Regions from separate parts of the Brenneria populi genome, predicted to be linked through region 1. Evidence: predicted binding sites of a transcription regulator. Region 1 holds the regulator's gene; each other region holds the start of a gene.

Region 1 (6,019 bases):
CATTTCGCCCTGAGCGTCAGTAAATCCGCCTGAGAATTGTAAGGCAGCACATAGAGGATCGGGCGCGAGGGATCCAACCCCAATTCAGCCACGGGATCCAGGGGAATGACCTTACTTTTCACTAACAATTTTAGTGGGAAATTCAGTAGTTTATAGTAAATTTTACGCCAACCTGACATAACAACTAGAAGCCTCTTGTTAGCAATGCGTCGCAAGGATACCAGAAACTGCGCTGGAGATCTGTTGTGATAAGACAACGGTTAGGCGTTAAAATGTCGCCGAATGCGAATAAATAATGGAGGGCGGATGAATAAGGCAACGGGGATAACCCGGATAATCAAAGCGACCGGCTATTCCCTGCAGGGATTGAAACAGGCATGGCGGCACGAAGCGGCATTTCGCCAGGAAACGGTGCTGGCCATCGTCGGGGCGATCGTCGCCTGTCTGCTGTCCGTAACCCTGGTTGAAAAACTGCTGCTTATCGGATCCGTTGTGTCGATTATGCTGTTTGAACTGGTCAATAGCGCGATCGAGGCGGTCGTCGATCGCATTGGCACTGAACGCCACGAGTTATCAGGCCGGGCGAAGGATATCGGTTCGGCCGCAGTGTTTATCGCCATCCTCCTGGCCGTCGTCGTCTGGGGCAGCATTCTTTGGCGGCACTTTGCGTGAAAGCTTGCGGAAAGTAATAAAAAACCGAGGTTTACTCACATCCCGGTTCCCAATTGGCGATTAGCTGTATATACTCACAGCAAAACTGTATAAACAACCAGGGGGGCGGAATGAAAGCATTAACGGCCAGACAGCAGCAGGTTTATGACCTGATCCGCGATCATCTTGCACAGACCGGCATGCCGCCGACGCGCGCGGAAATCGCCCAACAGTTGGGATTCCGCTCGCCGAATGCCGCAGAAGAGCATTTAAAGGCGCTGGCGCGTAAAGGCGTTATCGAAATTGTCTCCGGCGCATCGCGCGGCATCCGCCTGCTGATGGAGGAAGAGGCCGGCATTCCGCTGATTGGCCGTGTCGCCGCGGGTGAGCCGCTGTTAGCTCAGCAGCATATTGAATGCCACTATCAGGTCGATCCCTCGATGTTTAAGCCCAGCGCCGATTTTCTATTGCGCGTCAGCGGAATGTCGATGAAAGACATCGGCATTATGGACGGCGATTTACTGGCGGTGCATAAAACGCAGGATGTCCATAACGGGCAGGTCGTCGTGGCGCGCATCGAAGATGAAGTCACGGTTAAACGTTTGAAGAAGCAGGGCAATACCGTTCATCTTCTGGCTGAAAATGAGGAGTTCGCGCCGATCGTCGTCGATCTGCGGCAACAGAGTTTCTCCATCGAAGGATTGGCGGTCGGCGTTATTCGTAACAGCGACTGGAGCTGATTCCGGCGTTTGCAACCCTCCCCCCATCTCAAACGCTATTTTTTATTTGACGCCTTTTCGCCTCGCCTCTGAGGCGAGGCTGTTTATTGCCGCCATCCCCCAAGCCGCCGGCGCTTATGCAATTGAAGTACGGCGGCGGTAAATTAATCGTAGCGGCGCTTGAGACGGCATGATAAATAGGAGATGGAGAGCGTTATCTTGTAGCTAAGAGTGCGGCAAGTTCGCCTCTCATCTGGCTATCTTTTACTGACTGTTGCCGATAGTGCGGAAATTTATTGTGCATAGGGCGATATCGCTAGGCATAAGGAGCAAGTCAGTAGAGACTATACTTAACAGGCGGTAGGAGGCGAACCGTACCACCGGCGGCGCGAAGCGCGACGGCATAAGCCGGCTAATAACATAATGGCTTCGCGGCGATAATCCGAAAGCGATTAACCGGTGGTGTGATGTAGCAACCTTAAGCCAGCCGAATAGCCGGTTGATAAAAGAAGTAAAGGTATGGGAAAGAAAAAATAAGCGCGACTGCTAACCGGTAACGCCGACACGCGCAAATATGAATAAATGGATCCTGTGTCGAGGTGTTGACCATTTCAGCGTATTTGCGGCTGCGGCGGAATGCAGGTCTGGAAAAGAGATAGCTCTTGCTGACTGCGAAGGTCCGGTTTCAGCGATATAACGGGGACAGCGGATGTTCCCCACCCATCCCCCTCTCGCCCGGCGTTAGCGCTTTTTGATCGGAACAGAGTGGTCGTGATCGCACTGTTCGGGGTGCTTGCAGGATGCGACCTCCTGACATCCCTCGCAAAACCCATGCGCTTCAATAATACTATGGCGTAAGGTGAATCCCGCCTGTTGCGCCAGGTTTCGCAGCGTATCTTCTACGCCTTCTGTCTGGCGTTCGGTGACCAGGCCGCAGCGATCGCAGATAAACAGCGCTGAAGTGTGGCTGTGATCCTCAATGTGATGGCAAAGCACATAGCTGTTGGTTGACTCCACCCGATGGATAAAACCCTGTTCCAGCAAGAAATCCAATGCGCGGTACACCGTCGGCGGCTTCGCCTGAGGTTCGGATATCCGTAACAGATCGAGCAGATCGTATGCGCTGATGGCGCCGGTCTGTTGCGCCATCAGGCGCAGCACTTCCAGCCGCTGTGTCGTCAGGCGTACGCCGCGGTGCTGACAAATCTGTTCAGCCTGGGCAAGCAGTTTGTCCTGATTGGTTGAATCCATTGCCGTATACCCCGACGTATAAGAGAAGAAGAGAGACATCTTACCACGGCTGAAAGAAAACGTAGACCCGATGACGTTGGGTTGAATAGCCGGGCGGCGATAAGCGGGGAAAAACTAAACGGCCAGATCAACCAGCAAAAAGCGGAGCGGGGACTCGGACTGGATGGTCAACTCGGTTTCCTGCCGGATAAAGGCGCCGTCGCCGCAATATAGCGTGACGCCGTTATGCTCTGGACTCCTGACGGCGGCTGAACCGTGAATCGACTGAAGATAGGCGCGGTTGCCGCGCAGTTTGACGGTCTGCCGCTCATCCTTTTGCAGTTCGATGTGATGGATCCATACCTGCTGGCGGAGCCGCAAACTGTCGTTTTCCCCTTCCGGCGAGGCCAATAAACGGTGGCCGGTATGATGACGACCGATTTTATTCAGCGTTAACCGTTGCAGCGGGCTATTTTCCCGCGTCGGGCAGGCATCGAGCCATAGCTGCATCCGCGTTAGCGGCTTACTGCCGCTGGTATTGTGCTCGCTGTAGCTGATATTGGGCTGGGTGGAGAGTAGCAGCACATCGCCTGTTTCGGCATGGATGTGGTGGCCTTGGCTGTCGCGATATTCCGCCTCGCCCTGAAGGACGATATTAAGAATATCGACGCGCGGATAGGCGCGCGGCTGGAAGGATGCGCCCGGCGTCAATACTTCCTGATTCAGCACGCGCAGCGAAGCGTAGCCCAGCAGTTGCGGGTCGAAGTAATGGCCGAAAGAGAAGGTATAACGCGCCTGCAACCAGCCATAGTCTGCCTGACCGCACTGTTCTGCCGCTCTTTTTATAATCATGCGAGTAAGCCCGGAGAATATTACGTAAACAGATGGTAATTGTGTGGACGCTGGATTGTTAGCTAGTTAATCTGGTGAGTATATTCAAAATTCCTGAACGAGTCGAAAATGTCAAAAGAACGCGCGTTGACGCTGGAAGCGCTGAGAGTCATGGATGCGATTGAACGTCGGGGAAGCTTTGCGGCGGCGGCGGACGAGTTAGGCCGCGTGCCGTCGGCCCTTAGCTATACCATGCAAAAATTGGAAGAAGAGTTGGATGTCGTGCTGTTCGATCGCTCCGGGCACCGCACCAAGTTCACCAATGTCGGCCGTATGCTGCTGGATCGCGGGCGTATTCTGCTGGAGGCGGCCGATAAGCTGACCACGGATGCGGAGGCGCTGTCGCGCGGCTGGGAAACGCATTTGACCATCGTAACGGAGGCGCTCACTCCAACCGAAAGACTTTTCCCGCTGTTGGATAAACTGTCGCAGAAGGCCAATACGCAGGTTTCGTTGCTGACGGAAGTATTAGCCGGCGCCTGGGAGCGCCTGGAGCAGGGGCGGGCGGATATCGTTATTGCGCCGGATATGCATTTCCGCGCCTCTTCCGAGGTGAACACGCGTAAACTGTATACGCTGAAAAATATCTATGTCGCCAGCCCCGACCATCCCATACATCAGGAGCCGGAGCCGCTTTCCGAAATAACCCGCGTGAAATACCGGGGGATCGCCGTGGCGGATACCGCGCGCGAACGTCCGGTATTAACCGTACAGCTGCTGGATAAACAGCAGCGCCTGACCGTCAGTTCGATTGACGATAAACGGCGCGCTTTGCTGGCCGGGCTGGGCGTAGCGACAATGCCTTATCCCCTGGTCGCGCAGGACATCGCGGAAGGACGGCTGCGCGTCGTCAGCCCCGAATACTCGATGGAGAGCCAGATCATCATGGCCTGGCGACGGGACAGCATGGGAGAGGCGAAATCCTGGTTTTTACGGGAAATTCCCAAATTATTGAACCACCCCTGAGACTTTCCGGCATGAATATCGGGGGACGCATGAAGTTTCCACGCCTTCCCCCTGCTTAATTTACCGGTCGGCAAATTGCGCTTCCCGCCCGTGAGGGCGGTTCAGGTCCTGCTCCGGCCCCAGCGATATTACTCCGTGCGGGTTGATGGTGCCGTGGCTGCGGTAATAGTGGTGCCGAATGTGCGCCATATTGACGGTATCGGCTACGCCGTCCATTTGGTAGATATCGCGTAGGAAGCCATACAGGTTTGGGTAATCGCTTAGGCGGTATCTGTCGCACTTAAAGTGCGTATGGTAGACCGGATCGAAACGTATCAGCGTCGTCCACAGCCGTAAATCCGCCTCCGTGAGACTCGGGCCCGTCAGATAACGTCGCTGACCCAGGATCGACTCCAACCTGGTGAGGGCGGCAAACACTTCCGTGGCGGCCTCGTCATAAGCCGACTGGCTGGTGGCAAAGCCGGCTTTATAGACGCCGTTGTTGACTTTGTCATAGATCCAGCCGTTAAGCTCATCGATTTCGGCATGTAGCGCCAGCGGGTAGTAGTCTCCCGGCTTGGCGCCGATGGGGTCGAAAGCGCCGTTGAACATGCGGATGATATCGGCTGATTCGTTGCTGACTATCGTATGTTTTTCGGTATCCCACAGTACCGGCACGGTAACCCGCCCGCTGTAGTCGGGAGCGGCGTGTAGATAGAGCTGATAGAGAAACTCGTGCTGATAGAGCGAATCGCCGGTGGCGCTTGGAAAATCGGTGCCGAATGTCCAGCCGTGATCCAACATTAACGGATGCACGACGGAAACGGCAATGTGCGTTTCCAGCCCTTTTAAATGGCGCATTAACAGGGCGCGGTGCGCCCAGGGGCAGGCGAGGGAAACATAGAGATGATAACGCCCGGATTCCGCCGGAAACCCGCCGTCGCCGGTCGCGCCGGGCTTTCCGTCTGGCGTAATCCAGTGGCGGAAGCGTGATTCCGAGCGTTGAAAACGACCGCCGGTAGATTTTGTTTCATACCAGGTGTCGTGCCATACGCCATCAACCAGTTGTCCCATGATTCCTCCCGTTATTAAACCCGACGCAACGACGGCAAGAGAGCTGAAGTGCGCCTGTCGCCGCTGCGTGCATTAAGCCGGCAGGGAAATGACTTTCCTTACCACTTTTTGTTCAGGATGCGGTCGATGCTGTATAAGCCGGGACCGGTCACTGCCAATAGTATATAACCGCCGGCGATAGTCAGGTTTTTCATAAACATGATCTGGTTGGCGCCTTCGGCGAAGTTGGTGTGGAAAATCAGCGCCGTCAGCAGCGTAAAGCCCGCGGTGAACAGCGATACGGTGCGCGTCAATAGGCCGAACAGGATCGCCAGACCGCCGCCCAGTTCCAACAAAATCGTCAGCGGTAGCAGAAAAGCGGGAACGCCCATCGCCTGCATATACTGCTGGGTGCCGGCATAGGCGTCGCCCAGCTTGCCGTAACCCGCAACGATAAACAGAATCGGCATTAAAATACGGGCGACTAACAGGGCAATACTTTCTAAATTTTTCATCATCTCTCCAGTCTC
Region 2 (6,019 bases), on a different contig from region 1:
AGCGTTTGGTGGTTACCAGCGGAAAACCTTCCTGCAAATTGAAACGCATCTGATGACCGAAAATCGACACCGTGCCCGTGCCGGTGCGATCGGCTTTCGGCGTTCCTTCATCGAGCACTTTTTTCATCAGATCCAGATACTGTTTCATACTACCTCACCACGAATATTAGAAAATTACGCCTGACTATTGCCGGGCAGGCTGACGCCGATAGGCCCAGACCATCATCAGAACGCCCGCTATCACCATCGGCAGCGACAGGATTTGCCCCATGCTGAGGATATTGCTGAACAGCCCCAGTTGGGCATCCGGTTCACGGAAGAATTCCACGATGATGCGGAACGCGCCGTAACCAATCAGGAATAGCCCGGAGACGCTCCCCATCGGACGGGGCTTACGAATGAAAAAATTCAGAATGATGAACAGAACAATCCCTTCAAGCAACATCTCATAAAGTTGAGAGGGGTGACGCGGCAGAAGACCGTACTGATTAAAAATCGCCTGCCACTGGGGATTGCCGGCCGCCAGCGCCAAATCTTCGCCGCGCGATCCGGGAAACAGCATCGCCCACGGCGTGTCGGTGGTTACGCGTCCCCACAGTTCGCCGTTGATAAAGTTGCCCAGACGCCCGGCCCCCAGGCCGAATGGAATCAGCGGCGCGATAAAATCGGACACCTGAAAGAAATGCCGCTTCGTCCGGCGCGCGAACCACAGCATCACGCAAATCACGCCGATCAGACCGCCGTGGAACGACATGCCGCCGTCCCAAACTTTGAATAAGTAGAGCGGGTTTTGCAAAAATGACGGCAGCGCATAGAACAATACATAGCCCAGGCGGCCGCCGATAAACACCCCGAGGAACCCCATATACAGCAGGTTTTCCACCTCATCCTTCGTCCAGCCGCTGCCGGGTTTGTTGGCCCGGCGAATAGCCAACCACATGGCAAACACAAACCCAACCAGATACATCAGCCCATACCAGTGCAACGCCACCGGCCCAAGCGAAAAAATCACCGGATCAAACTGAGGAAACGCCAGATAGCTCGTCGTCATCGTTCACCACATCATTTATTGTGTCGCCCCGATCGGAGCGGTATATAAAGCCGGAATAGTCGTTATCCGTCCCGCAAGCCGCGGCGAGGCATCATAGCATAGCGCGCCGGGTTCATAAGTTTTGAGATTGGGAAAGTTCTGTAAAACATTTTCAATAACCGCAATCAACGGCCGCCCCGAATCAAACCGCCCAGCCCGCGCTCCTCGATAAAAATAGAGGCCCACTGCCGGACTTCGCGGGCGCTTTGGGCTTTCAGCAGCTGCCGCACCAGCGTTTGCACTTCGGTTAAGTCGAGCTGACGCAGCAGATATTTAATACGCGCCACGCTGCGCCCATTCATGCTGAGAGAGCGATATCCCAATCCTATCAGCATTAAGGCGCCCAGAGGTTCGCCGGCCATCTCGCCGCACACCGAAAACGGGATGGCGTGACGCTGACACTCGGCGGCGATGGTATGCAATACCTGCAGCATCGACGGATGCAGGCTGTCATACAGCGCGGCCACATGAGTGTTGTTACGATCCACCGCCAGCAGATATTGCGTAAGATCGTTGGAGCCGACGGAAACAAAATCGACGCGCGCGGCCAGATGCGGCAGCAGAAACACCATGGAGGGTACTTCGATCATAATGCCGAGGCGCGGCTTAGGCTGCGGGAACCCCATCAGCTCTTCAACCTCGCCTACCGCCCGATCGAGCAAACCGCGCGCCTCGTCTATCTCATCCAGGCTGCTGACCATCGGCAACAAGATGTTCAAATTGCCGGTATGCGCGTTCGCCCGCAGCATGGCTCTGATTTGCACCAAAAATATTTCCGGCTGATCGAGGGTAATGCGAATCCCGCGCCAGCCGAGGCAAGGGTTCTCTTCAGCGATCGGCAAATAAGGCAATGGCTTATCCGCGCCGATATCCAACGTGCGCAGCATCACCGGGCGCGTCGGATAGAGCTGCAACATACTCTGATACTGCGCCGTTTGTTCATCTTCGGGCGGAAAACCGTTCTGAAACATAAAGGGGATTTCAGTCCGGTATAATCCTACGCCATCGACCTGATTAATAAAAAGTTTCTCATGATCCGTACTTAACCCGGCGTTCAACATCACCTGAATACGCTCGCCGCTTTTCAGCACGGCCGGGCGATCCACATCATCTTCGGCCAGGCGCGTTAGCTCATTTTCTTCCGCTAACAGGCGTTGGTACTCCTGCTCCAGCGCCGGCTCAGGATCCACCAACAGCTCGCCGCGGTAGCCATCGATAATCAGCAAGCGCTGATTAAGCAGCTCCGGCTCAATATCCACGCCGACCAGGGTCGGGATCCCCATGGCGCGCACCAGAATAGCGGCATGCGAATTCGCCGCGCCGTCGAATACCACCACGCCCGCCAGCCGTTCCCGCGGCAATTCCGCCAACAGCGTCGCCGTCAGCTCATCGGCGACCAGAATAAAGCGTTCGGGCCATTGCCCGATGCTTTGCGCGTTATCGTCAAGATGGAACAGCAGCCGCTGCCCTAATGCGCGTAGATCGCCGGCGCGCTCCCGCAGATAGGTATCCTGCAAATTAGAAAATTGCGCGGCGAAACGCTCAATCACCAGCTTGACCGCCCACTCCGCCGCATTGCCAGCATCCACTTCCTGAAACAGCTCCCGCTTCAGGCGCGCGTCGTTCAGCAGATGGGTGTACAGATCAAAAATAGCGGCGCTCTCTTTCTGCGCGCCGGCGCTAAAACGCTTGCTGAAGCGGCGGAACTCCGCCGTCGCTTCTTCCAAAGCCTGGGTTAATCGCGATCGCTCCCGTTCGCTATCCAGGCTTGAAGCCGGAAAAACGTGCTCCAGCGAAGGCTGGCTGCAGTCGCGCCACCCCGTCGCCAGCGCAACGCCGGGCGACGCCGCCAGCGCCTTGATGCGCGTCTGGCGGTATTGACCGAACAGCGTTTTAATCTGCGACAGGGAGAGAATGGCCGCCATCTGGGTCGCCAGCGTGACCATAAACGACTCTTCGTTTTTATCGAATTGGCGATGCTCACGCTGCTGCACCACCAAGACGCCCAGCAGCTGACGACGGTGGATAACCGGCACGCCGAGAAAAGAGCGAAAATGCTGTTCCCGTACGGCGGGAATATATTTGAAGCTGGGATGAGCGCGGGCGTCGGCCAGGTTAATCGGCTCGGCGCGCTGCCCAACCAGGCCGACCACGCCCTGTCCGAAAGCCAGCGTAACGGCGCGTCCGCGCGGTTTTTTCAATCCGCGCGTCGCCATCAGGTAGTAACATTGATGATCGTGATCGGCCAGGTAAATTGAACAGACTTCCGTGTCCATCGCCTGGCAGGTTTCATTGACCAGAATTTCCAGCGCATCACTAAGGCGGGCCGCCGCCGCTACTTTTTCGACAATTTCCCGCAAGCGCGTGAGCATGATGTGCCTGTATTATCCTCTTTTCCGCCGGAAGCCGGACGACGAAGCCGGGCGAACCGCGGCATTCTCCTGAAGCTGTATCACCGGGCTGATAAATTCCTTCATCACCCGACGGTAAACATCGCGTTTGAAAGAAACGACCTGGCGGACCGGGTACCAGTAACTGACCCAGCGCCAACCATCAAACTCGGGCGTGCCACTGCTTTGCATATTGATATCCGACTCATTACACATTAACTGTAGCAGAAACCACTTTTGCTTTTGGCCAATACATACCGGCTTTGTATCCCAACGCACCAAACGCTTCGGTAATTTATAGCGCAGCCAGCTGCGGGTAGATGCCAGAATACGGACATCTTTTCTTCTTAACCCCACTTCCTCATACAGTTCGCGGTACATCGCCTGTTCCGCGCTTTCTCCGGGGTTAATCCCCCCCTGGGGAAACTGCCAGGAGTGCTGACCGTAACGGCGGGCCCATAAGACCTGTCCCTGCCGATTACAAATTACAATACCAACATTCGGGCGGTAGCCATCATCATCGATCACCGGACTACCTCGATAGACTTAAATGCAAAGATGACTTGATTGTTTCACACTCCCGCCAGACGGTAAACCACTGCTTGGAACAGTTATCGTTCTAATAAATGTGCGATAACCCACAGAGTTAATCGAAGTTATAAACATGTAAAGTTCAATATGGCCGTTTTATTCACTATTTCTGTGGACATCTTTGTGTAGAACCCATGAAAAAGTGAGTAAAACTTATTTTTCGCTTAAAAAGGCACGCCGGCGGCAATAAAAAAATAATCATTGCCATTCATTGCATTAGGTATTTTTTTAACAGCTAGATCACCGGAAGATCCTCCGATTGAACAGCCGCCGCCAAAACGGTGGCGAAAGATCGCGCGACGCCGATTTTATCCACAGAAGCGCCGCCGCCATCAGGCAAAAAACAGACAAAAACAGTAAAAACCCCCGGCGTCAAGGCTGTAAATCAAACCAGTAATCTATCTTTATGCCGGTTATCCAAGAAATCTGTGGATAAGATGGTGTAAGATCCTGTTCATTGTTGGCGTCGACAGGTGAACAGTTTGCCAACGCGGACCCGGCCGGCGTCGCGCCGCTAAAAAAAATCGCTATGAATCATGCTATTATTGAATTTCTCAACCGGCTATCAGGTTGTGCACTAACGCGTTTTAAACATTGTATTTTTTTTAATCAGAAAAAATCAGGCCATAGACGTTATGAATTCACCCTCCGTTTCCATCGCGCCGCCGCAGAGCGAGCAGGAGCTGCTGCAGCGCGCCCAATCGCTTGCTGGCTACAACCTGGCTGAACTGGCGCATATCGCGCAACTGCCGCTGCCGGCCAATCTGAAACGGGATAAGGGGTGGATCGGCGTACTGCTGGAGCGCTTTCTGGGCGCCAGCGCCGGCAGCAAACCGGAGCAGGATTTCCCCGACATCGGCATTGAACTGAAGACCATTCCCATCGACGAACAGGGACGGCCGCTGGAGACCACTTTCGTCTGCGTGGCGCCGTTAACCGGCAACAGCGGCGTCACCTGGGAAAGCAGCCATGTCCGACACAAGCTGGCGCGGGTGTTATGGATACCGGTCGAAGGCTCCCGCAGTATTCCGCTGGGCGAGCGCCGCATCGGCGCGCCGCTTATCTGGAGCCCCAGCCGGGAAGAAGAGGAACGGCTACGGCGCGACTGGGAAGAGCTGATGGACTTAATTGTGCTCGGCCGGGTTGAAAGAGTCACCGCGCGCCACGGCGAAGTGCTACAATTGCGCCCCAAAGCGGCGAATAGCCATGCGCTGACGGAAGCGATTGGCGAGTTTGGACAACCGATTCTGACCTTGCCACGTGGATTCTACTTAAAGAAAACGTTCACCGCTCCCCTGCTGGCGCGCCATTTTCTGCTATAGCCGGCGACGTTTTTTTCTTGCCTGCTCGCTAAGCTAGCAGCGTATAATATTGTTTACATTTCGTTTAAGGTACTTTGATATAATGTTCGATTGGATTGTTGATCCGAATGCCTGGTTAGCTCTGGGTACGCTGACTATTCTGGAAATCGTTCTGGGTATCGACAACATTATCTTTCTGTCGCTGGTTGTCGCCAAATTACCCAAAGCCCAACAAAATAAAGCTCGCCGTTTGGGGCTGCTCGGCGCCATGCTGATGCGTCTGGGGCTGCTGGCGTCCATCGCCTGGGTTATCCGCCTGACAAATCCGCTGTTTACCCTCTTAGGCAATGAGATCTCCACCCGGGATCTGATCCTGTTTTTCGGGGGGCTGTTCCTGATCTGGAAATCGGTCAAAGAGATCCATGAAATGGTAGAAGGCGGCTCGGAGGAGCATGCGACTCAGGTGCACTCATTCTGGGGCGCCATCGTACAGATCATGCTGCTGGATATCATCTTCAGCCTGGACTCGGTGATTACCGCCGTCGGCCTTTCCGACCATCTGTTTATTATGATGGCGGCGGTGGTGATCGCGGTTGGCGTAATGATGTTCTCCGCCCGAGCCATCGGCGAGTTCGTCGATCGCCATC
Region 3 (6,019 bases), on a different contig from region 1:
GTTGAGCCAATAACGTTCTGGCGGTAAGAATCAGCGTTCCGCCATTGACCTTATGGATTAATCCAGGCGTGAGCGCGACCTCGCCCTGAAAATAACGCACGCATCCAAAGAGCTGCTCCGGTTCAATCCACTCCTGATGAAGGCAGACGCCCTGTGAGGCAAAATTGTCAGCAGACTGCGTTGCCGGTTGGATGCGTACCACGGAACTCTCGACGCGATATTGGCTGCCGAACAGCGCGTTTGTTTTCGGTCTTATGGTGTTTACGGCGCGCTCGATCAGCGCCATGTATTCGCCATCTTCCAACGCTTTCAGCAGCATAAAGCGTGAGGGGGAGCGAGGATGGCAGAAAAGCGTCAGGCTGTCGGATAAACGCGGCTGAATAACAGAAAACTCAGCGGGAGAAAGCTGTGCAGCCTGGGCGAATAGGGTTTGGTAAGGCGTATGGTCGGGCAGTAGGTGCTGCCACGCAAGTCGGTTACTGGTCAAAGTATCAAATGTAGTCGTCTAAAGGAAAAGCGTGATTATACAAGAATAATGCCGGCTGCACATGAGGAGTGTCATATGCTAGAAAAGGGATGACTTTAATCAGCTTGTTTTGTGCAAAAAATAGTCATAAAAATAAGCGGAGAACAGTGAAAATCGGGGAAAAGCTGTTATTCTAAGATCAACGTTACGCGGTCACTGAAGAATTAGTATGAAATATCAACAATTAGAAAATCTTGAGTGCGGATGGAAATGGAAATATCTGGTGAAAAAACACCGTGAGGGCGAGTCCATCACTCGATTCTTAGAGTTGAGTGCGGCAGAAGAAGCGGTTAATGCGCTGCTGCAAATGGAAAACCAGCCGGTGAAGGTTTTGGAATGGATTGACCAATGTATGAATCCCGCATTGGAAAACCGCATGAAGCAAACTATTCGCGCGCGGCGCAAGCGTCATTTTAACGCAGAGCAGCAGCATACCCGGAAGAAATCCATCGACCTGGAATTTCTTGTCTGGCAGCGTTTGGCCGCATTGGCGCAGCGACGTGGAAGCACGCTATCGGACACTATCGTGCAGTTGATTGAAGATGCGGAGCATAAAGAGAAATATGCCAGCCAGATGTCACTGCTCAAACAGGATCTTAAAGCGATTCTGAATAAAGAAAGCGGTAGTTAAGGCGTCGCCGAATCGACGGTGGGATGATTGGTCGATATCAATAAAAAAACCTCGCCGAAGCGAGGTTTTTCTCTATGGTTAAAACTTAAGCCTGAGGCTGAGTTACCACGTCTTTGATGCCTTTAACTTCGATCTCTACGCGACGATCCGGTGCCAGGCAGTTGATCAGTGCAGCGCGCGGCTTCACGTTGTCACAGGTGGAACCGGTAACCGGGTTGGATTTACCCTGGCCGCGAGCAGAAATCTTGTCTGCCGGGATACCTTTGGAGATCAGGTAATCAACAACGGTCTGAGCGCGTTTTTCAGACAGCGCCTGGTTGTATTGTTCGGAACCTAAACGGTCCGTGAAGCCCAGAACAACCACTGAACCGTCTTTCGGATCCAGAGAGCTCAGCTGAGTATACAGCTGATCCAGAGATTGCTGGCCTTCTGCTTTCAGCGTGGATTTGTTGAAGTTGAACAGGACGTCAGACTTCAGGGTGAAACGTTTAGTTTCAACAACCGGAGCCGGGGCCGGAGCCGGAGCAACCGGAGCTACGTAGTCATCCTGACCGAAACGGTAAGACAGACCAACGCTCATCAGCATGTTATCAGGACGGGCGCCGACGGTAGACGCGTCACCGATATTGCTAACCCACTGGTAGTCTACACGGGTAGCCCAGTTTTTGTTGATGGCGTATTCAACGCCAAGAGCCGCCAGAGGGGAAACGCCGGTGTCATCGTTGTCCAGGTTGCGAGTGCCGCCAGCATTGCTGTCCGCACGCCATACCATGCCGCCTAAACGCGTGTAGACGTCCAGGTCAGGCAGCACTGGGTAGCTGAGTTTGGCAGCAAGCTGAACGCCCTGAGCCTTGAAGCTGGCGCCGTCGGTGTTCGACCGTGATGAGCCTGCGTATTTAATGCGGCCCAACCAGTCGTAACCCAGTTCAAAACCCAGATAAGGGTTAGCCTGATAGCCCAGGAACGCGCCTGCGCCTAACTTGCTTTTGATTGGGTTGTTGTTGATGCCTTCATAACCGTTTCCGTAGAAACCGGTGTCATGAAATTGAGATACGCCCAGTTTACCACCGACGTACCAGGTATCATCTTTAGGTGCGGCTTGAGCTACGGTAGCGAAGCCAGCCAGTGCCACTGCAATTGCGATAGCTGTTTTTTTCATTTTACGCCTCATTATCATCCAAATCGGCAATTAACGCGGAAGGTTAATAGACCTTTGGTTAAAATCCTTTAACAGGAGACTTTGCTCTTATTTATTACCCACTACCAACTATATTGGCGTTATAAAAGAGCAACTCCAGCGAGTCAAAGTCTACAACGTGATTAGAAAGTTACAAGTATGATGTGATTCGTATCATAGATAAATTAACGATCCATACATACTTACTAACAAATAGTAGATGCTTTTGACAGATATCACAGGTTTTCTTCCGTGAAAAACGCGTCAGGAAGGCTTGATAAAGCCTGAGCCGCCGGGAAATGTTCTGGTTATCCCGCCAATCGGATGAGATAATTCTGAATTTACTCAATGATACAAAGTTGAGTGAATTTTTAGGCTAGAAAACAGTCTATGGACGCCGATATCCGCATTTTCTGGCCGCATGATAAAACCATAGGTGTTTCCTGACTGAGCCGCCCGGCGTAATCTGACCTTTTCCTCTTCCGTCAACTCTTCCGTTAACCAGCACAGTACCGCGCTATAGTTACCGGACAGTAGCGCTTTTTCCATGGCATCTACCGTGAAAAGGGGGTTGATATGATTTAGCTGAACGCTTTTATCGAGCGGTAGACCGGATTGCTGCAACCAGGGGCGGCTGAGTTTCTGCTGGGGTGACAACCAAAGCAGCCAGCGCGACTGTGCTCCCAGCTGTTGTAACAGCGGAAGCAGCAAATGCGCAACGATGGGCTGGTCCGCGCTGTAAACGATCTCGCTGATAACCCCGCCACAGGAGGCGGAAGAGGCCGTCGCCAATTGGTTACCGGAAAACGCTTTCTGCTGAGCGGTGTAAAAACGTTGTGGCTGAGTGCGCATAGTGAGTTCTCCCCCATAAACATACTGTATGTATTTACAGTATATCTGACGCGGATAAAAATCAACCTGATTTTTTCAAAGCGCTTCGCATATTCGGCATGCAACGCTTAACAAGATCATTTTGTGTTTGAAGACGCTTTTGCCCTGTGATTAATTACTTGTTCCTGTTATGGATATTCCTGCCTGGCAGGAACCGCTTATTTCAATACTAAGGGTCACAGTAATGAAACATTTATGCGAAAAAAGGATTTTGCAGTCTAAGCGTCGCTTTGCGTCTTTAGGGGAGATTACGTCGCGTTCCCAATTTGGTGGTTACAGTATCGCAGCAAATAAAATTATTTTTGCTCTGGTTTCGGGCGGCGAGCTCTACCTGCGAGCCAGTAAGCAAGATGAACGTCACTTTCATAACCGCAATATGTCTCGCCTTATTTACACCAAGCGGGGAATGCCGGTTCCGTTAAATTATTACCTTGTCGACGAGTCGTTATGGGAAGACCATGGGCAGCTGCTGCATTTCGCCAGAATGTCGCTGTCTGGCGCGCGGCAGGATAAGGAGGCCAAGAGCGAGGGGGGGCGCTTAAAGGATTTACCTAACCTTAATCACGATCTGGAGCGTTTGTTATGGAAGGTCGGCATTAAGAATATTGATGAGCTTCAGCAGTATGGCGCAAAAAACAGCTATTTGAAATTGCGGGCCATTAGCGCAAATCTGAGCGTTAATATATTATTGGCGCTGGCCGGCGCGATATGCGGCATGCACCAGGCGGCATTGCCGAATGGTATTCGCAGGGAGTTGCTGGAATGGTATGAAAGCAATGCCGTGTCCTCTTTTAAAAGACACAAGCATTGATTCGGGGGCCGCTTTATTCTCTGACTATTTCCAATAGCTTAATCAATACTGTTTTTTAACTGGGTCAGTTCGGGCAATAGCTCGATAAGCAGGCCTATCTGCTGGAGAACCAAGAGTTCTTTGCTATCCGGTTCCGCTGACAGGGATTGAATGCGGCTGGTGATTGCGTTCAATTCCTGACTTATTTTCACATCCTCTTTCCCATACTGATGCAGCGCCTCTTCAACATAGCGAACCACATCGTCCAGCAATTGCAGGGTTTGCGGCGATGAGATTTTTTCGCGATGAGCGCCTAATGTGGAGATGTAACTCAGCAAGGTATGATTGAGGCACATCAGGCGGAAGGCCGTCTCCATCTTATTGCGAATGCCGTGGGGCTCTGACGACATATTAGACACCACGGACGCTAGCTCCGCATCGCAGTTGTGTGCGTCGCGACGGGCGATACGGTAGGTCAGGCTATTGTCTTTTCCCTGATGGTATTGCGTCATAATCGCATTCAGATAGCGGCAGTTCGCACTCAGCGTTTTCTCGATGACGGCCGGCAGCCCGCGGAAACGCCAGTCCGGCCAGATAAAACTCACCGCCGCCCAGGCGATGGCGCAGCCGAGTAACGTATCGATTACCCGCGGGGCCGCGACTTCAAAGCCTTCTCCCAGCAGGTTGAAGCATAATAGAACCAATAACGTAATGAACATCGTGGCGTGCGCGTACTGTACGTGACGAAAAGCGAAAAACAGCACGCCGCTAATCACAATGAGCGTCAGCTGTCCTTCCGTCGACGGCACGAAATACAAAATGGGCAACCCCAGCAGAATCCCCGTCAATGTACCGATGATGCGCAGGGCCAGACGGCGCCGGGTGGCGTTATAGTTCGGCTGGCAGACAAATAGGCTGGTTAACAATATCCAATATCCATGATGCATGCCCGTCAGTTGGATAATGGCATAACCGCTGCACAGCAATACCGACATGCGAACGGCATGGCGAAACAGCGCGGATTGCGGCGTCAGATGGCGGCTGATTCGCAGACGGATATCGCTCCAGCCGGTGATTTTGTCATCGGCCAGCGTATTTTCCGGATTGTTTTCCTGTTCGATGGTCTGTTCCGACTCAATGGTCGAGAGCTGAGCGTCGATCGCCCGTAGATTGTTCAGTAAATATTGTAACGGTTTGATTTGCGACGCGGTGACGCTATGGCTTTCAGCAACGCGCGTAATGGCCCGTTCAAGGTGGACGAACGCATATTCAATGCGGCTATCATGCTGATATTTTTGATGAAATAAAATGGATTGCGCGAGCTGCTGGCAAGCTCGAGCCTGCATTGAGAGCAGGCGCTGAAAACGAAACAGCACGTCGCTATAGCGGAATTTTTCCCGTAGCTGGGCGTAATTCATATGGGAGGAGCTGGCTCGCTCATGGATATCCTGCGCGACGAAGTAGTAATGCAGCGTTCGGCGCGTGCTTCTCTGACCGCGATCGCCTCGCAGACGGGTCAGTAACGACGATTTCGCCTGATTCAGGGTCGCCACCAACTGACTGTTGACCATCGTGACTTCGATCAATGGCTGGTTCGAGTTCTCTTCAAGATCGGGATCGAAGAGATTGGCTTTGGCATCAAGATAGCGGGCAAGCTGCTGATAACACTGCGCCAGATTGTCCTGCAGCGGGCGGATGGGGAAGATCAGATGCCCGAGCAGAGTGAGCAGGTTGTACCATAGCGCGCCGATCAGCAGCATGGCGGGCTGCTGATACCAGGTATCGTAAAGCGAGACCCCCAACATGGTGTAGACCGCGATTAGCAGCGCGCCGAAGGCGATGGTGGCGTAACGCTGTCCCAGCGCGCCGAGCAGGATAAATCCCCAGGTAGATAGCGCCAGTCCGATGCCGAATAACCAGGGATAGGGGAATAGCAGCTCGATCGAAACGGAGGCGATAAGAAAGCAGAGCAGGGTGATGAACAGGTTACGCAAACGCCCGGTC
Region 4 (6,019 bases), on a different contig from region 1:
CGGCCGGCACCCGATGCTCAGGCACGTCAATCTTGCGTATTCCGCTGAGAAACTGGCCGGTGAGCGACTCCGGCACCGCCATAATCTGCTTGATGGTCCCTTCGGCGACCACCTCGCCTCCGTGGACCCCGGCGCCGGGGCCGATATCGATCACGTGGTCGGCGGCGCGAATCGCGTCTTCGTCATGTTCGACCACAATCACCGTGTTACCCAGATTACGCAGATGAATCAGCGTTTCCAACAGACGCTCATTATCCCGCTGGTGCAGGCCGATTGAAGGCTCATCCAGCACGTACATCACGCCGACCAGGCCCGCGCCGATCTGGCTTGCCAGGCGGATACGCTGCGCTTCGCCGCCGGACAGGGTTTCCGCCGAACGTGAAAGCGACAGATAGTTCAGCCCGACATTCACCAGGAACTTCAGCCGGTCGCCAATCTCCTTCAGCACCTTTTCGGCGATTTTGGCCCGCTGGCCGCTCAGTTTCATATTCTGAAAAAAGCGCATCGCATGGCCGATGCTCATATCAGAGATTTCCGGCAGCGTGGTCTGCTCAACGAACACGTGGCGCGCCTCTTCGCGCAGCCGCGTGCCGCCGCAGCTGGCGCAGGGGCGATTGCTGATAAATTTCGCCAATTCTTCACGCACCGCCGTCGACTCCGTCTCTTTATAGCGGCGCTCCATATTATGCAGCACCCCTTCAAACGGATGACGGCGCACCGAGGTATCGCCCCGATCGTTGATATATTTAAATTCGACGTTTTCCTTACCGGAGCCATAGAGAATCAGCTGCCGCACAGAGTCGCCGAGGCTGTCGAACGGTGCATCGACATCGAACTTATAATGCTCCGCCAGCGAGCGCAGCATCTGGAAATAGTAGAAGTTGCGGCGATCCCAACCGCGGATCGCGCCGCCCGCCAGCGACAGCTCCTCGTTCTGTATCACGCGCGCCGGGTCGAAAAACTGCTGAACGCCCAGTCCGTCGCAGCTTGGGCACGCGCCGGCGGGGTTGTTGAACGAGAACATGCGCGGCTCCAGCTCATGCATGCTGTAGCCGCATATCGGACAGGCGAAATTCGCGGAAAACAGCAGTTCGGGCACGGTCGGGTCGTCCATATCCGCCACCACCGCGCTGCCGCCGGACAGCTCCAGCGCCGTTTCAAACGACTCCGCCAGACGCTGCGCCAAATCATCCCGGACTTTGAAGCGATCGACGACCACTTCGATGGTGTGCTTTTTTTGCAGCTCCAGCTTCGGCGGATCGGAAAGATCGCAGACTTCGCCGTCAATACGCGCGCGGATATACCCCTGCGTCGCCAGATTCTCCAGCGTTTTGCTATGCTCGCCCTTGCGCTCTTTCACGATCGGCGCCAGTAGCATCAGCCTTTTGCCTTCCGGCTGCGACAGCACGTTATCCACCATCTGACTGACCGTTTGCGCATCCAGCGGCACATCATGTTCCGGACAGCGCGGCTCGCCGACGCGCGCAAACAGCAAACGCAGATAGTCGTGGATTTCGGTAATCGTGCCGACGGTGGAACGCGGGTTATGGGAGGTCGATTTCTGCTCGATGGAGATGGCGGGCGACAGCCCTTCGATATGATCGACGTCCGGTTTCTCCATCAGCGACAAAAACTGGCGGGCGTAGGCGGAAAGCGACTCGACGTAACGCCGCTGACCTTCGGCGTACAGGGTGTCAAACGCCAGCGACGACTTGCCTGAACCGGATAATCCAGTGATGACTATCAGCTTGTCGCGTGGGATTATCAGATTGATATTCTTAAGATTATGGGTACGGGCACCACGAACTTCGATATTATCCATTCACACACTTCCCGGAATAAATACGGTCTTGCATCATCTCGCGGACGGAGACAACCGATACGAAACATGCAATTATGGCACAAAAAAAACGTCAGGCGCATTTTTAACCTTGATTGACACGACCCTTACAGGCGCCGAACCCGACTAGCCTACCACCAAAAATCCTGAATGGATATACAGTGTCGAATGCAATCGCTGCAATTCGCCCATTGATTTTTGATTCAGTCCCGCAGGTATGATAGATACTCTTATCATGCTAAAATCGATCGTTTATACTTTTATATAAATTGATTTATCAGGAGAGACAAGCATGGCCAGCAGGGGCGTTAATAAAGTGATTCTTATCGGAAATCTGGGGCAGGATCCGGAAGTCCGCTATATGCCGAACGGCGGCGCCGTCGCCAACATCACGCTGGCCACGTCCGAGAGCTGGCGTGACAAGCAGACCGGCGAGCAGAAAGAGAAAACCGAATGGCACCGCGTAGTGCTGTTCGGCAAGCTGGCCGAAGTCGCCGGCGAATATCTGCGTAAAGGTTCCCAAGTTTATATTGAAGGTTCGCTGCAAACCCGCAAATGGACCGATCAGTCCGGCGCCGACCGCTATACCACCGAAGTGGTGGTCAACATCGGCGGCACCATGCAGATGCTGGGCGGACGTCAGGGCGGCGGCGCGCCGGCCGGCGGACAACAGTCCGGCGGCTGGGGACAGCCGCAGCAGCCGCAGGGCGGCAACCAGTTCAGCGGCGGCGCGCAGGCTCAGCCTTCACGTCCGGCGCAGAATAATGCGCCGGCGCAAAGCAACGAACCGCCGATGGATTTCGACGACGATATTCCGTTCTAAAAAATACCCTAGCGTTTTTTGTAAAGTTTTCATTTGTGAGCCCCGTGATTCGGGGCTTTTTTTTAGAAACGTGAAGCCTCTTGAATGTGTAAGCATTGAGAGGTTTTTTTATATGTCTTATGTTCATGAGGGCGCTAAAATCGGACGAAAGTTTTATAACGATTGAGAAAATTGCGCAAAAAAACTTCAGTTAATTGATCATTTCCATCCCCGCTGATAATGACGGAAAAACACTACCCCGAATTCGACACTAAACGTATCATATTGAAATATTTATAATATTCACTAACCGAGTCAGTATATCCAGGCGGTATTTTAATAATATTCTTGAATGTTACATTATCCAAGCGTATTGTGATACGGTAAGTATCGAATTGGTGATTTAAAACTACCGTAACTTAAAAAAATTACAGACATAAAATAAATGGAAAGTAAAAAAATAAAAATTTATAAGATCGCTGATTATTTACTGACAGCATGATGGAGGCGCGGGTAACATGTCAGACAAAAAATTTTTACCGTTAATCGTCGCTTTCATCACCATGCTTATAGTAGGGACGGACCTTTTTGTCGTATCGCCTTTGCTTTCGATGATTGCCGAATACTTAAACGTCAGCGTTGGAGAGGCCGGAATATCTGTCACTATATTCTCTCTAACATATTTGTTATCCGCCCCCATATTTGGAATGATTGGTGATAAATTTGAAAAGAAAACAATTCTTATTGTAGGGTTGCTGATTTTCTCTTTAGCAAATTTTATAACGGCAATGTCGGAAAGCTATGAGATATTTATCGTAGCTCGCGGAATTGCCGGTAGTGCAGCCGCGGCAATTAGCCCATCGATATACGCGTTAATAGGAACTAACGCCCCCAATCAGCGTAAAGGCACCTGGATGTCGATCGCCGTTGCTGGTTTTCTTATCTCACTCACTACTGGCGCGCCAACCGGTATTTATATCTCACAGCTTAGCAATTGGAATACCGTGTTTATGGTAATCGCAGCGGCATCCATATTATTGGCAATTTTAAATTTCCGTATTTGGCATTCTAACATACAAAAAACACCAACGGCGGACATTAACAATGGAAATAATATAACCAGAAAGATTAAAGCGGTATCCATTACAGGAATCTGGGGTTTTTGCGTATATTCTCTATATACTTATTTATCAGCAGGTCTTCAGTCTATAGGCAATTATAGTTCCAGAATGATAGGCATTTCGTTGATTGTTTATGGTATTGGCGCAGTCATAGGAAGCCTTAGCGGCGGTAGACTTTCGGATATATTGGGTGCCAAAAGAGTTGCTGCATTCAGCCTTATTTTTCTCTCTTTGGCCGGGATACTTATTGCTTTTCTTCTAGAACTGCCCCCTTCCTTAAGGATCATTACCGTTCTGGTATTAGGCTTTTTTTCCATTGTTGCATACCCTTGTCTTCCTGCGTATCAGGGATATTTGATAGAGAAGTTTCCCGGCGAAACCGGGTCTATAATGGCCTGGAATAGTAGCATAATGTATTTGGGGACATCGCTGGGAGCGGCATGTGGCGGTTTTTTATTTTCCAAATACGGTTTTACCAGCATTCCATTTGTCGGCGCCGCCGTTGGGATCCTGGGAGGGATTAATTGTGAAAAAATAGAAGTGTGAATACTTATATGATTATGACCACACCCATATCATAATGATATAATTTAAACCAAATCAATGACTATAAACGTATAATTTAAGCAGTACATTTATTCTATTTTTAATCGTCGGGTTTTATAGCCCGAAGAATCAGCTTTACATGGCTATCTACAAAAGCCTCGTCTATTGCCGCATGTCTTGTTAGCATACGATGAAAAATAGGACCGTATAGAGAATCAACGACGATATCAATATCAATATCGTTGTTAAATTCATTATTACTTACTCCTCTTTTCAAAACTATTTTTGCTGCTGTACGCCGGGGCTCTAAATAACCGGTGACGAAATAAGATATAGTGCTTTCGTCAAACTGGCCTAAGGCAATAATTTCCCTTATTATCTTGCCCGGTTTTTCTCTGTAGGCCTCAGCGACTTTATTTATTTGATTTAATAAATCATCTGCGGCAGAGCCGGTTTCCGGGAATTCAATTATAGGGGTGAGATATTCGAGAAAAGCCTCAATAGCTAATGACGCTTTGCTTTCCCACCAACGATAAATGGTGCTTTTTCCAACGCCGGCCTTTGCAGCAACCCTTTCAATAGAGAGTTTATCAAATCCGACTTCATAAAGCAGTTCTTGAGTAGCCTTGATAATAGCAGAATGCGACTTATTACTACGCTTACGCCCTACGGTTGATTTTTTAGAATTTGATAACGATTTTAAAGTCAACGTCGATTTTCTCATTTCATAAGCGTTAGCAGTATGATGTATGTTATATCAAAAGAATGACTTTATTAAATGATAATTGATACTCAAATTGCTCTTTATCACATAGGGTAATGACGGTAAGCGTCAAGGTAATGGGGTACCCTTATCTACCATTAATTATGGCGGCGTCAATCCGCTGAGCTTACGTCACGTCAACCACGTCGACCTCAAATCACTCCGCACTCTGAGCGCCCCTGAGCGACGTTGTCTCAAGGGCCGTTCCAGCGCCGAGCGGCCAACCGGCCCGCGTTATTCTCCCTATCGGCCTCAGGCAATCCGCGCCGGCTGAAAAACTTTTTTACCTCTTGCGCCTTCAAACCATCTTGATATGTTATATCATAACACTTTTAATCTATAAGCCGACGATGATGATCAGTCTATACTCCCTTTCCGCGGCAAAACGCGTACTGCTGGCGCTGGCGCTGCTTTCCCTGCTGTGGCTGCTGGTCGGCTGGGCGGTGATGCTGCCATGATCGCCTTGCATGAACTGGCGTTTGGCTACCGTGGCCACTCCCCGCTGGGAACATTGAGCGGATGCTTTAATTCGGGATCGCTGACGGCGATTATCGGTACAAACGGCAGCGGGAAATCAACGCTGCTGAAAACGCTGGCCGGACTGCTGCCACCGCTCTCCGGCGCCTTCACCCTCGATAACGCGGGGAAAAACAGGCTGGGCTATCTGCCGCAGCTCTCCGAGTTCGACCGGCAATTTCCCATTAGCGTCCGCGATCTGGTGCTGATGGGCGCGTTGCCCCACTGCGGCATACTGCGCTACATCGGCGCCGGGTGGCAGCACCAGGCTATGCAGGCGCTGGAAGCGGTTTCCATGGCGGAATACGCCCATCAGCATATCGGCAAGCTCTCCGGCGGGCAGTTGCAGCGTATCCTGTTCGCCCGCCTGTTGCTGACGCAATCGCCGATCGTGCTGCTTGACGAACCCTTTACCGGCATCGACACCCAGA

What was found. Region 1 encodes LexA, which represses DNA repair genes until DNA is damaged. Its sites were predicted from a motif close to TNCTGTATGTACATACAGNA; they were not measured.
Region 2: mutH (DNA mismatch repair endonuclease MutH) is a predicted target of LexA. The motif match lies at 4,448-4,467, and genes of this name have one in related genera.
Region 3: sulA (SOS-induced cell division inhibitor SulA) is a predicted target of LexA. The motif match lies at 3,209-3,228, and genes of this name have one in related genera.
Region 4: uvrA (excinuclease ABC subunit UvrA) is a predicted target of LexA. The motif match lies at 1,985-2,004, and genes of this name have one in related genera.

What each region holds. Positions count from the first base shown of each region.
Region 1 covers NZ_JAYWTM010000006.1:336,829-342,847, forward strand. Annotated here, with positions in the region: gene plsB (glycerol-3-phosphate 1-O-acyltransferase PlsB) at 1-179, opposite strand, end outside; gene VSX58_RS09020 (diacylglycerol kinase) at 307-672, shown strand; gene lexA (transcriptional repressor LexA) at 783-1,391, shown strand; gene zur (zinc uptake transcriptional repressor Zur) at 2,112-2,621, opposite strand; gene VSX58_RS09035 (pirin family protein) at 2,736-3,452, opposite strand; gene VSX58_RS09040 (LysR family transcriptional regulator) at 3,561-4,457, shown strand; gene VSX58_RS09045 (glutathione S-transferase family protein) at 4,518-5,510, opposite strand; gene VSX58_RS09050 (DoxX family protein) at 5,609-6,004, opposite strand.
Region 2 covers NZ_JAYWTM010000020.1:2,461-8,479, forward strand. Annotated here, with positions in the region: gene thyA (thymidylate synthase) at 1-148, opposite strand, end outside; gene lgt (prolipoprotein diacylglyceryl transferase) at 185-1,051, opposite strand; gene ptsP (phosphoenolpyruvate--protein phosphotransferase) at 1,216-3,462, opposite strand; gene rppH (RNA pyrophosphohydrolase) at 3,475-4,008, opposite strand; gene mutH (DNA mismatch repair endonuclease MutH) at 4,707-5,393, shown strand; gene VSX58_RS16625 (TerC family protein) at 5,476-6,019, shown strand, end outside.
Region 3 covers NZ_JAYWTM010000001.1:106,876-112,894, forward strand. Annotated here, with positions in the region: gene VSX58_RS00495 (Lon protease family protein) at 1-487, opposite strand, end outside; gene matP (macrodomain Ter protein MatP) at 696-1,157, shown strand; gene ompA (porin OmpA) at 1,243-2,316, opposite strand; gene sulA (SOS-induced cell division inhibitor SulA) at 2,680-3,186, opposite strand; gene VSX58_RS00515 (TfoX/Sxy family DNA transformation protein) at 3,410-4,036, shown strand; gene yccS (YccS family putative transporter) at 4,075-6,019, opposite strand, start outside.
Region 4 covers NZ_JAYWTM010000033.1:3,699-9,717, forward strand. Annotated here, with positions in the region: gene uvrA (excinuclease ABC subunit UvrA) at 1-1,822, opposite strand, end outside; gene ssb1 (single-stranded DNA-binding protein SSB1) at 2,133-2,663, shown strand; gene VSX58_RS20355 (MFS transporter) at 3,161-4,309, shown strand; gene VSX58_RS20360 (TetR/AcrR family transcriptional regulator) at 4,410-5,033, opposite strand; gene VSX58_RS20365 (metal ABC transporter ATP-binding protein) at 5,527-6,019, shown strand, end outside.